DNA from 3 places in the Bradyrhizobium sp. CB1717 genome. Region 2 is predicted to be linked to each of the others. Evidence: predicted binding sites of a transcription regulator. Region 2 holds the regulator's gene; each other region holds the start of a gene.
What was found. Region 2 encodes LexA, which represses DNA repair genes until DNA is damaged. Its sites were predicted from a motif close to TGTTCNNNNTGTGTTCNG; they were not measured.

Region 1 (4,207 bases), 2.6 Mb from region 2:
GGCTCGGTCGGTATCGGCTTCGACATCCCGGCGACGACCGCAAAGCTCGTCGTCGCGCAGCTGAAGGACAAGGGTGCGGTGACGCGCGGCTGGCTCGGCGTGCAGGTGCAGCCGGTGACCGCCGACATCGCCGACAGTCTCGGCCTGAAGGAGGCACGCGGTGCGATCGTCGACAATCCGCAGGACGGCAGCCCGGCGGCCAAGGCCGGGATCGAGGCGGGCGACGTCATCACCGCCGTCAATGGCACCGCGATCAAGGACTCCCGCGATCTTGCCCGCACCATCGCGACGCTGGCACCGGGCACGTCCGTGAAGCTCGATGTCTTCCACAAGGGCGGAAGCAAGACGGTGACGCTCGCACTCGGCGAGTTGCCGAACGAGCGGCAGGCGAACGGTAAAGCCGATGAGAGCAAGGTGCAGCCGGACAAGGGCACGCCGCGCCTCGGGCTCAGCCTCGCGCCGGCCGGCGAGGTGCAGGGCGCCGGCCAGAAGGGCGTCGTCGTCACCGAGGTCGATCCGCAAGGGCCGGCAGCGCAGCGCGGCATCCAGACCGGCGACGTCATCCTCAATGTCGGCGGCAAGCCGGTCGCCAATGTCGGTGACGTCCGCGCTGAATTGGCGCAGGCAAAATCGTCCGGCAAGAACAGCGTGCTGCTTCAGGTGAAGGGCGCGGAGGCGACCCGGTTCGTCGCCGTGCCGCTCGCGTAAGCCTCTCGTTTTGAACGGCAATTCAAAAGGCGGCCCGCGGGCCGCCTTTTTTCGTGCTGGCGTGAAAGATACCCGCAGGTCGACGATAACATTCTCGTTAACGGCAGCATTGGTGACGGATTCGTCCGAAAAAGCCGCGTTCGCTCGTCAGACTTTGGAGTCCATATTACCTGCAGGGGGTGGAGTTCCGAACGTCCGGCTGTTTTGTGGAACCGGCCGGTGTTCGCATTTGATCGGTGCCGACATGGATCGATTGAAGCTCTCGCTGAGACGTGCGCTGCTCGTGGCGCCGCTCGTGCTGTCGGCCGGAAGCGCCCTCGGGCGCGATGACGGCCGCTACGCGGATTCACCGCTCAAGCCCTGGTTCGACAGTCTGCGCAGCCATCTCGGCCCGTGCTGCTCGGATGCCGATGGATTTGCCGTCTCGGATCCCGATTGGGAATCGCACGACGGGCATTATCGCGTGCGTCTCGACGGTCAATGGGTGGATGTGCCGGATGAAGCCGTCATCACCGAACCGAACCGGGCGGGGCGCACCATGGTCTGGCCGGTGAAGACGGCGTTCGGGATTTCGATCCGGTGCTTCATGCCGGGCAGCATGATCTGACGGGCGTCAGCCTCACCGCTTGCTGGATTTGCGCTTCGACGATTTCCTGGTCGTCTTCTTCTTGGACGTCTTCCGCTTGGACGCTTTCTTTGGGACCTTCTTGCCCTTCTTGCGGGCCTTCGAGAGTCCAATCGCGACCGCCTGCTTACGACTCTTCACGCGTCCGCCGCGACCACCGCGTCCGCTCTTCGCGGTGCCCTTCTTGTAGCGGCGCATTTCGCTTTCGACATCGCTGCCGGAGCTGCGTGAGTAACGTCGTTTCTTTGCCTTGCGTGCCATGCGTATTCTCCCTTGGCCGGGGAAAACCGCTCGAGACAGGCATGGTTCCGAAAGCGCGTCAGCAACGCTCCCGATGAATGACGCAGGCTAGAAGGAGTTTGCGAGCTCGATCTCCGCTTCGAGCACCTGGATGCGCCGCGCGGCTTCGGCGAAGGACAGATCTCGCGCATATTGCGCAGGCTGATACGTCTCTTCGCTCAGCCGCTTCAACCTCAACCCCTGCGCCCGGGTCATTTGCTCCATGAGAAACGCCTTGGCGTCGTATTTACCCTGAACCTGCATCTCCGCTCTCCATTCTGAAATCGCGACTTGACTATATGTTCTTATTTTGTTCTAACAAGCCATGGACAACAGAATTAATGAAATTCGACGTAAAATCAGCGCCTTGAGGTTGGAGATGGCCAACGTCGAGGCCTCCGTGCGCGACCTCGTCGACCGGGGTCGCGACTGCACGGAAAAGGCCCTGGCGCAGATGGACCTGCGCCGGAAAATCAACCTGTTGATCGGCGAATGGAGAGCTGCTGGCGGTGGCGATGTCCTGCCGGATGTCCGCGATCGTGTCCGGCTTCGTCCGCTGAAGAAAGCCGCAGATCCCGCGCGGATGATCGCGCGCCGCTGAGAGCTTTGGGAGCGCGTCATGGAGGAAGACCCGGACACGTACCGGATCCTGAGACTGCGCGCCGAGATTCTCGAACTGGGCTCCGCGATCCGGCAATTGCAGCGGGAGGGGCTCGACGACGCCGCGGCCCAGCTCCTGATTGCGCGCAAGCGGGCGCAGCTCGACCATCTCGTGAAGATGAATTCTGCGAGCGGCGGACGGAGCATCGCCGATACGCAACGCGAGTAGCGCGCGCAATGTGACGTCAGAGGGATCGTATCGAATGCCAAAGCGAGAAGGCCCCGCGATTGCGGGACCTTCGATGAGCAGCGCGCCTTACTTGGTGGTGCCCTTGGTCATCGTGCCGCCCTGATCGGAGCCGGGGCCAGAGCCGCCCTGACCGGAGGGATCGGGACTTTTGGTTTTCGTGTTGGCGCCCGTGGTCTGCGATGATGACATCGAGGATCCATGTTTCGCCTTGTGCGACTTGGCCTGCACGGCAAACGGAGCGGCGGCAAGGCCGGTTGCCAACATCACGGCGAGAGCGAGCTTGGTCGTCTTCATGCGCGGGAACTCCCTGGGTTAAATTGACGCAGGCAGCCAACTGCTGTTCGTCACAGGAGTTCCCGACAAAGAACCCCGCATGTTTCGCGCGGCTTCAAAATTCCTTGTCCTCGTCGATGATGAACACGACGCCCGTGAGCGTCGCACCAATTGCGAACGTCGTCACCAATGTGAGGGCGAAGACCAGAATCGCTTGGCTCCCGCCGTGATTGAGCAGATTGGCGACCGCCGGATTGGACAGAGTGAGCGCGAGACCGAATGCGAGCCCGAGAGCTGCGCCCATCATCGCATGCGTCACGAGCTTGATGATGCCAGTGGGAGAGAGCAGGCTCGGTGGCTTCTTGGGTGTCTTGTTCGCACGCATGGAACCAACCCTCGATTGCACATGCAACGCGCGCGATGATCGCCGGTTCCACTCGCATGAAGGAATTGTCATCCGCCGCTTCATCCGGCGTTCATGCGGGGCTTGCGAGGATGAAGGCCATCAACATGGGACACTCGACATGGGTAAGGTCGTCTATCTCTATCGCTCGCTGGCCTATCGGAATGCGGCCGCGGACATGTTGCGCAAGGCGCGCAATTTGCCGCGCGGTGCCGATCGAAGCGCCGCCCGCCGCTATGCGATGGCGCTGCGCGATCTCGCGCAAACGGAAGCCTGGCTCGAAGGACGCGTCGCCGACGAACCTCGGTCGATCCTGCGCACGAAAATCGCCGCGTCCGGTTAACCCGACGCGCGCTGCAGCTCGGGGGAGGTGTCGGCGTCGAACTTGCCCTGCGCTACCGAAGCAGGGGTTTTGCGGGTCAGCGGCACGTCCAGGCGGCACAACAGGCCCTCGGCCCGCCAATCGAATTGTGCCCGTCCACCGAGCTGTGATTCGACGCTCGCAAGCAGGCTCCGCGTACCGAAACCGCGAGACTTCGGTGTCCTCACCAGCGGGCCGCCGGATTCCTCCCAGGTCAGCGTAAGGTGGTCTTCCTCGACCTGCCAGCCGATCAAGAGCCGGCCCGATCGCGTCGAGAGCGCGCCGTACTTGGCGGAGTTGGTGAAAAGCTCGTGCAGCGCCAGCGCCAGCGTCTGTGCCGTCGCAGGGACCAGCTGAACCTCGGGACCGGCCAATCGGATCTGGTCGCCGAGCGAATAGGGTGCAAGCTCCTCTTCGATCAGCTTGGAAAGCTCGGCGCCCTGCCAGCTCGACAGCGACAGGATCGTGTGCACGCGCGCCAGCGCATTGATGCGTCCCTCGACGGCGTTGACGTAGGCCTTGACCTCGTCGGCACGGGTAAGGCGCACGATCGATTGCGCCAGTGCCAGCGCATTCTTGGCGCGATGATCGACTTCCCGCGCCAGCAGGTTCTGCCGCTCCTCGGCACGCTTGCGTTCGGTGATGTCCACGGTGACGCCGCTCACGCGCACGACGCGGCCGGCCTGATCCACGGTCGCGGCCGCTGTG
Region 2 (4,207 bases):
TGATGATCAGCGGCAGGCCGGCCTTCCAGGTGCGTCCGGGCAGGCCGAAGCCGCGCGGAAAGCGGGTGTGCCGCGAGTTGAACTCGAACATGTCGGCGGTGCCATAGTAGCCGTCGACTAGTCCCATCTCGTGGGAGGTATCGGGATCATTGTGCCAGAGCTCGATCGCGCCGACATGCGCGTCGTCATCGCCGCAAAACAGGACCATCACGGCTTGCAGGAATTCGCCTGAAAATACCGGCACGGCCACGCCGCAAGTCAGGCCCGCGGCGAGGGCCTGGTCGGTCCGTTTGAAATAGGAGTTGGCGAATTTGGTGAGGATGACGGGATGGCCGGAAGCCCAGGCCCTGCCCGGAAGCCCCTCATCCCGACCGAAGCGCAGCTCTTCACTTGCGGCCTTGAACGCGGACAGCCCTTCGCCGTAGAGGCCGCCGCCGAATTCCAGCCGCATGCGCGTCCGGTCGGGCACCCAGAGTTCAACGACGCGAATGAAGGTTTTCATCGAACGTGTCCGCCGCCTCAAGCCTTTTGGCAGCATCGGCCATTTGCCCGCGGAACGGACGTTCAAAATTCAGGCAGGGCAGCGCAAACTTCGTGCGACGGAGAAGAGCGGCGGTGACCTGGCGAAGGTATTTTCGAAGATGCAAACCACACCACGTCGCCGGCCACGGCCGGCGATGGCGATTTCAATCATGGCCCGACCCGCGAGCCGGGGCAGCTACGATCAGCCGATCGGCAGGCGTGTGATCGTCGGCCTGTCGGCGATGGTCTGCGGCTTGTGCTCGCGCTCGCCGAGTGGCTGGGTCACCGGCAATTGCAGCACGGTTGCGCGCTGGCCTTCGACGAGCTGAGTCACCAGCACGTATTTGCCGTCGGGAAATTCGATCGCATCGTGATGGCGATCTGGAATGTGCGGGTCGATCTTGCCGAACTTGCCGACGCGCGAGTTGATGGTGCGCGTCCAGATCCAGCGATTGTCGTAACGGACGTTGTCGGCGAAGGCGAGCTCCGTTCCCGGCAGCAGGCATACCGCGACGGACATGTCGGCTTCGGAGGCGAAGCCGCGTGTGGAAGTGCCGCGGAAGGTTGTCGTGACGATCGTCTCGCCGACTTCGGCAGGACGCGTCGCGACGGCGTGCAGGCTGTAGTCACACATCGGGGTGCTCCTCATTCGAAGATAGCGACCCGCGCCTCTTGTCGAGGCGCACGCCTCTATCAGAGTGGAAGCATACAACGGTCTGCTTGGTTGTGGGCAAATCTGCGGCTTGGATCCGCACGCCGCCATCACAATATCTTTTTCAGATGCACGAGGAACAAAGCCCGGTCCCGTGCATTCGGCGTGCTTCTTCGTCAACGGCCAGCAGGTGCCGACCAGCCCGAATACGGCCAGGCCGGTTGCGACGGCAGTGCAACGGCGTCGCGTGCGCTGCGGAATTGCTCGCGCGTCGTCGCTGGCGTCGTCTTGCGGACATGATGCGATCGTGCGGCGACAGCCGGTGATACTGAGGTTACGATCAGCGCCATCGTGACAGTGCTCAAGACGATCTCGCGCATGGTTGTCTCCTCGGTTTCTCAAAGGCCCGTAAAGCGATGCGTGCTTTGCGCGGCGTGCCGAGGATCTAGCGCGGGGGAAGTGGCCGGATAATCTGTGCAGAACCAGAAAGACTATCCAGCCGGAGCGGACAATTGTCCGCTCCAATCGTTCAGGCGCGGTCGCCAACTGGCGCCGCAGGATGCACCTAAAGCGCGATGAGATTGGGATGAATCGTCATCGCGCTTTAGGTTATTGTTTGAGCATGATCTTTTCGGAAAACCGCTGTGCACTTTTCCGGATCATGCTTCAGTACTTCCGGTACAGGCCGATCAGCTTGCCCTGAATCTTCACCCGGTTGGGCGGCAGGATGCGGACCTCGTAGGCGGCGTTGGCGGGCTCGAGCGCGATCGATGCGCCGCGGCGGCGGAAGCGCTTCAGCGTTGCTTCCTCGTCGTCGATCAGCGCCACCACGATGTCACCGGTGTCGGCGCTCTCGTTGCGCTGGATCAGCGCCATGTCGCCGTCGAGGATACCGGCTTCCACCATCGAATCGCCGCGCACCTCGAGCGCGTAGTGCTCGCCGGAGCCGAGCATGTCGGGCGGTACGCTGATGGTGTGGCTGCGGGTCTGCAGCGCCTCGATCGGCGTGCCGGCCGCGATGCGGCCCATGACGGGCACGGCGACGGGACGCTCACCCTCGTCAGCCGGCGGGCTGGAGGTCGTGCGCACCTTGCCGAGATTGCCTTCGATGACGCTCGGCGTGAAACCGCGGCGGTTGCCGGCAGCCGCCTGGAGCTCGGGCAGCTTGATGACCTCGATCGCGCGGGCGCGGTTGGGCAGGCGGCGGATGAAGCCGCGCTCCTCGAGCGCGGTGATCAGGCGATGGATGCCCGATTTCGAGCGCAGATCGAGCGCGTCCTTCATCTCGTCGAAGGATGGCGGCACGCCGCTTTCCTTCAGTCGCTCGCTGATGAACCGCAGGAGCTCGTATTGTTTGCGCGTTAACATCTCGACCAAAATCCCCCGGTTGATGTCGTTCGATTCCGAGACGCTCAGTTCAGCGATAAGCCGCTGCATGCTCGAAACAAATCATGAACGGACACTATATGTTCGATACATGTTCCGCAACTGCTTAATTTACCGTGAACGCGACAAAGTTCGCGGAACGCGTGTGGTGATAGCGTTCATACGGGCAGCAGCAGCACCTCGCATTGCGTGCCGGCTTCGGCCTTGGGCGCGAACGGCGCGCGCACGAGAAGTGCCTGTGCTGCAGCGAGATTCGCAAGCAGCGAGGAATCCTGATGATTGACCGGAAGGGCGATCAGCGTGCCGTCGTCGCGCCGCTCCAGGCGCGTGCGAAGATAATCCTCGCGCTGGTCGTTGGCATTGAGGTCGCGGCCGAGCACGGCGCGCTCGCGGCGATGATGAATCACGGTGCGGCCCGACAGCGCGCGAATCAACGGCACCATGAACAGGAAAGCGCAGACGTAGGATGACACGGGATTGCCGGGCAGGCCGATGACGCGCATCGCGTCGAGCCGGCCGTGCATCATCGGCTTGCCCGGCCGCATCGCGATCTTCCAGAACGACATCGCGATGCCCTCGGCCTTGAGCGCCTGCTGGACCAGATCGTGGTCGCCGACCGAGGCGCCGCCGGTCGTGATCAGGATGTCGGCGCCGCTCTCGCGGGCCCGGCGGATCCCGGCGGTGGTGGCCTCCAGCGTATCGGCGGCAACCCCGAGATCGACGGTATCGGCGCCCTCCTGGCGGGCGAGTGCGTGGAGGGCGTAGCCGTTGGAGTAGACGATCTGGCCGGGGCCGGGCGTTGCGCCGGGCATCACCAGCTCGTCGCCGGTGGCAAGGATCGCGACCTTCGGACGGCGTTGCACGGGCAAATGCGGATGATTCATCCCGGCGGCGAGTGCGAGATCGCGCTCGGTGAGCCGGGTTCCCTTGCGCAGCAGCACGTCGCCCTCGGCAAAGTCGATCCCGGCGCGCCGGATGTGCCGTCCGGGAATCGCTGCTTCCTTGATCGTGATGCGCTTGCCGTCCGCGGCCGTATCCTCCTGGATCACGATCGCATCCGCGCCGGCGGGAACGACGCCGCCAGTGAATATGCGGACCGCTTCGCCGGCGCCGACCAACCCGGCAAACGGCCGCCCCGCCGCGACCTCGCCGATCACCGTCAGTTGGGAATCGATCGTCGCCGCATCGGCCGCGCGCACGGCATAGCCATCCATTGCCGACATCGCCTCCGGCGGCTGCGTCCGCCGCGCCGCGATGTCGCGCGCGAGCACGCGGTGAAAGGCTTGGGCGAGGGAGACCGTCTCCTCAGGCAGCGGCTCCGCGCCGGCAAGCACTGCGGCAAGCGCATCGGATACCGGCATCAAGGCCACGGGTGAAAACTCCTGCTGAGCACGTTCGGCAAATCGGCGGCCAGAGTTTTAGCCGAGTGCGGGCGCAGAGGCAAAACAGGCGAGACGCAGGATCATTCAACCTGCATCATCCGCTCTGTGGTGAAGAGAGACCTCAAATCCGCCGCGGCATGATCCGGAAGGCGAGGCAGACCGGCACGAGGACGGCCATGGCAAGCACGAGAAGAACGAGCGCCACGGCCAGCATCGGTCAACTCCCTGCCGGCTCGTCCGGACTGACGTCCGGCGCTTTGGGGCC
Region 3 (4,207 bases), 3.6 Mb from region 2:
CGAGGGCAGCGTGTCCTGCACCTGCCAGCCGAAGAACGGCGCGCCGTCATATTCGATGGTGAGCTTGTAGCGGGGCATCTCAATCCGGGTGGTGTCATCGCCCGGCCTTGTGTGCAATTGCACTCTGGACCGGGCGATCCAATACTCCGAGGCATCTCTATTCAGCCGAGAAGCCTCGGCGTACTGGATACCCCGCCTGCGCGGGGTATGACAGTGTCAGATGAATTTCGCGCCGGCCTTCAGCGGAACGCCGCGCACGAAGTCCGCGGCCTGCATCCGGCCCTTGCCCTCCCGTTGCAGCTCGATGATGCGGATCGCGCCGTCGCCGCAGGCGATGGTGAGCTGGTCGTCGAGCACCTCGCCGGGTTCGCCCGATCCTTTCGCCAGCTCGCAGCGCAGGATCTTGACCCGCGCATTCTCGAGCTCGGCCCAGGCGCCGGGAAATGGCGACAGGCCGTGGATGTGGCGCAGCACCGCGCGCGCAGGCCTGCTCCAGTCGATCCGGGCCTCGGCCTTGTCGATCTTGGCGGCGTAAGTAACCCCGTCCTCGCTCTGCTTCTTGAGCTGAAGCCCGCCGCGCTCGAGCGCGGCCATCGCCCGCACCATCAGGTCGGCACCGAGCCGGGACAGGCGGTCGTGCAGGTCGAGCGCGGTCATGGTGTCCGTGATTGGAAGGCGCTCGGCCATGGCGACGTCGCCCGTGTCGAGGCCAACATCCATCTTCATCACCATCACGCCGCTCTCGGCATCGCCGGCCATGATCGCGCGGTTGATGGGCGCGGCGCCCCGCCAGCGCGGCAGCAGCGAAGCGTGCAGATTGTAGCAGCCGAGCTTCGGTGCATCGAGGATCGTCTGCGGCAGGATCATGCCGTAGGCGACGACCACGGCCGCGTCGGCATCGAACGCACGAAACTCCTCGAGCGCTTCCGGCGTCTTCAGCGTCTTCGGCGTCAGCACGGGAATGCCGAGTTTTCGCGCGGCTTCCTCCACCGGAGTCGGCTGCAATTGCAGGCCGCGCCGGCCGCCCGGCTTCGGCGCGCGGGTGTAGACGGCCGCGATCTCATGGCCATGCGCGACCAGCTCGAGCAGCGTCGGCACGGAGAAATCGGGCGTGCCCATGAAGATGAGGCGGAGGGGCATCAGAAAACCTGCGAAGGACGCAATTCACCAACAGTCATTCCGGGGCGGCTCGAAGAGCCGAACCCGGAATCTCGAGGTTCCGGGTTCGATGCCTTGCATCGCCCCGGAACGACCGAGAGACCTACTCGCCCGCGCGCTTGGCGGCTTTCTCGAACTTCTTCATCACGCGGTCGCGCTTGAGCTTCGACAGATAGTCGACGAACAGCACCCCGTTGAGATGGTCGATCTCGTGCTGGATGCAGGTGGCGTAGAGGCCCTCGGCGTCCTCTTCGTGGACCTTGCCGTCGAGATCGGTGAAGCGCACGCGCACCTTCGCGGGACGCTCGACCTCCTCGTAATATTCGGGAATCGACAGGCAGCCCTCCTCGTAGACCGACAGGTCTTCGGAGGAAGCCAGTATCTCCGGATTGATGAAGACGCGCGGCTCGTGCTTGGTCTCGCCGTTCTCGTCGCGCTTGGCGAGATCCATGGTGATCAGGCGCAAGGGTTGCGCGACCTGGATCGCCGCCAGGCCGATGCCGGGCGCGTCGTACATGGTCTCGAACATGTCGTCGGCAAGCTTGCGGATCTCCGAAGTGACCTTCTCGATCGGCTTGGAGACCAGGCGCAGCTGCTTGTCGGGCAGGATGATGATTTCTCGTAGGGCCATGGCCGCGATTTAAGCCCCGCGCCGGATGCGGTCAATGCGGTGAGGAACCCCGTTAACCCTCCGCTAACCATAAAACTTCAGGTTTTGTTAACCATAAAAATTCAGGGACCATTAACCGATGACGTTCCCTCTTCGTTCGCGCCGGGCAGCGAATCGGTTAGAAGGGCTGGCATGAACGAGATCATTTTCATGCTCGGCGACTGGCCGGTGCGCACCATCGACGCGCTGATCGGCTTCGGTGCGCTCGTCCTCATCCTGCTGGTTGTGATTGCAATCGTGATCGCGCGCTCCGGGCGGCGCGGCGCGGAACTCGCCATGGCACACGCGATCCGGGCCGACGAGCTCGAGGAACGCCTCGCCCAGGTGCTTCGCGCCCAGAGCGAGGCCTCGGGCCGGGTCGACGCCATGACCCAGGCGCTGGCCGGCCGGCAGGCCGAGATGGCACGGGCGGTCAACGAGCGGCTGGATTCGGTGACCCATCGCGTCGGCCAGTCCATGGAACATTCCACCCGCAACACCATGGAGAGCCTGCGCGCCCTGCACGAGCGGCTCGGCATCATCGACAACGCGCACAAGAACCTCACCGACCTCACCACGCAGGTGACGACCCTGCGCGATGTGCTCGCCAACAAGCAGTCGCGCGGCGCCTTCGGCCAGGCGCGGATGGAGGCGATCGTCCAGGACGGCCTCCCCAAAGGCTCCTACGAGTTTCAGTTCACGCTCTCGACCGGAAAAAGGCCGGACTGCGTCGTGTTCCTCCCCGACCAGCGCCCGCTCTGCATCGATGCCAAATTCCCGCTGGAGGCGATGACGGCACTGCACGACGCCCGCACCGACGAGGAGCGGCGCGTGGCCACGCAGCGGCTGCGCGGCGACGTGATGAAGCACGTCAGCGACATCGCCGAAAAATACCTCGTCACCGGCGAGACCCAGGAGATGGCGCTGATGTTCGTGCCGTCGGAATCCGTCTACGCGGAGATTCATGACGGCTTCGACGACGTGATCCAGAAGGCCTATCGCGCCCGCGTCGTGCTGGTGTCGCCCTCGCTCTTGATGCTGGCGATCCAGGTGATGCAGCAGATCATGAAGGACGCGCGCATGCGCGATGCCGCCGACCAGATCCAGACCGAGGTGATCAAGCTCGGCGACGATCTCGGCCGCCTGCGCGACCGCGTGGTCAAACTGCAGAAGCATTTTTCCGACGCGAACGAGGACGTCCGCCAGATCCTGATCTCCGCCGACAAGATCGAGAAGCGCGCGGGGAGAATCGAGGAGCTCGATTTCAGCAAGACCGACGCGCCGGAAGGGCCACGGCTGGTGACGACGGGTGCGCCGGAACTGTTTCCAAGGAAGCTTCAGGCGGGGGAGTGAATTGCTTACCTCTCTCCGCTTGCGGGGAGAGGTCGGATCGCTCTTGCGATCCGGGTGAGGGGGTACAGGTCTCTCCTCGACCTCATGCGCGGAGAGAGGCCCCTCACCCCGCCCTCTCCCCGTAAGAACGGGGAGAGGGAGACGAGGCATCAGGCCCAGAATCTGCTAACACCACCCCATGACCGCTCCCGACGTGACCTCCTCCGCCGCGACTGCCGCCCCTGCGCCCTCCTGGCGCGAGAGCCTTGCCGTGTACCTGCAACCGCGGGTGCTGATCGTGCTGTTCCTCGGTTTCTCCTCCGGCCTGCCGCTGGCGCTGTCGGGCTCGACGCTGCTGGTGTGGATGCGCGAGGCAGGGGTCGATCTCAAGACCATCGGGCTGTTCGCGCTGGTCGGCACGCCCTACACGCTGAAGTTCCTCTGGGCGCCGCTGGTGGATGCGCTGCATGTGCCGTTGTTCACCCGCGCCTTCGGGCGGCGGCGCGGCTGGCTGGTGTTCTCGCAATTGCTGCTGATCGTCTCGATCGTGCTGCTGGCGATGACCGATCCGGCACGCTCGCCGTTCTACGTTGCGCTCGGCGCGCTGCTGGTGGCGACGACGTCGTCGACGCAGGACATCGTGGTCGATGCCTTCCGCGTCGAGAGCCTGCCCGAGAGCGAGCAGGCCGCCGGCATGGCGGCCTACGTCGCCGCTTATCGCATCGGCATGCTGGTCTCGACCGCGGGCGCACTGTTCATCGTCTCGGGTTTCGAGGGCACCGGCATCCCGCGACCATCGGCGTGGATGTGGGGCTATGTGGTGATGGCGGCGATGGTGCTGATCGGGACGATCACGGCGCTGGTCGCGACCGAGCCCGAACAATCAGTGCGGGCCGAGGCCGTGACGCAAGAAGAGACTGCGTTCACGCGCGTGCTGCATGCGGCGATCGGCGCCTTCTCGGAGTTCCTGTCGCGCAAGGACGCGCTCGCGGCACTTACCTTCGTGGTGCTGTTCAAGTTCACCGACGCCTTCTCCGGCACGATGACGGCGCCGTTCGTGATCGACCT

Region 1: a site for LexA is predicted at 1,913-1,930, ahead of QA649_RS34280 (DUF3072 domain-containing protein). Genes of this name have one in related genera too.
Region 3: a site for LexA is predicted at 1,912-1,929, ahead of rmuC (DNA recombination protein RmuC). Genes of this name have one in related genera too.

The regions. Positions count from the first base shown of each region.
Region 1 covers NZ_CP121666.1:7,320,435-7,324,641, reverse strand. The annotation lists gene QA649_RS34295 (Do family serine endopeptidase) at 1-708, shown strand, start outside; gene QA649_RS34290 (hypothetical protein) at 953-1,315, shown strand; gene QA649_RS34285 (DUF6496 domain-containing protein) at 1,328-1,594, opposite strand; gene QA649_RS34280 (DUF3072 domain-containing protein) at 1,682-1,876, opposite strand; gene QA649_RS34275 (hypothetical protein) at 1,992-2,213, shown strand; gene QA649_RS34270 (hypothetical protein) at 2,232-2,441, shown strand; gene QA649_RS34265 (hypothetical protein) at 2,529-2,756, opposite strand; gene QA649_RS34260 (hypothetical protein) at 2,851-3,120, opposite strand; gene QA649_RS34255 (hypothetical protein) at 3,260-3,481, shown strand; gene QA649_RS34250 (HWE histidine kinase domain-containing protein) at 3,478-4,207, opposite strand, start outside.
Region 2 covers NZ_CP121666.1:4,726,151-4,730,357, forward strand. The annotation lists gene QA649_RS22515 (GAF domain-containing protein) at 1-502, opposite strand, end outside; gene QA649_RS22520 (hypothetical protein) at 725-1,156, opposite strand; gene QA649_RS22525 (hypothetical protein) at 1,351-1,554, opposite strand; gene lexA (transcriptional repressor LexA) at 1,841-2,542, opposite strand; gene glp (gephyrin-like molybdotransferase Glp) at 2,719-3,930, opposite strand; gene QA649_RS22540 (hypothetical protein) at 4,160-4,207, opposite strand, start outside.
Region 3 covers NZ_CP121666.1:1,173,430-1,177,636, reverse strand. The annotation lists gene truA (tRNA pseudouridine(38-40) synthase TruA) at 1-78, opposite strand, end outside; gene fmt (methionyl-tRNA formyltransferase) at 217-1,140, opposite strand; gene def (peptide deformylase) at 1,262-1,789, opposite strand; gene rmuC (DNA recombination protein RmuC) at 1,961-3,160, shown strand; gene QA649_RS05555 (MFS transporter) at 3,339-4,207, shown strand, end outside.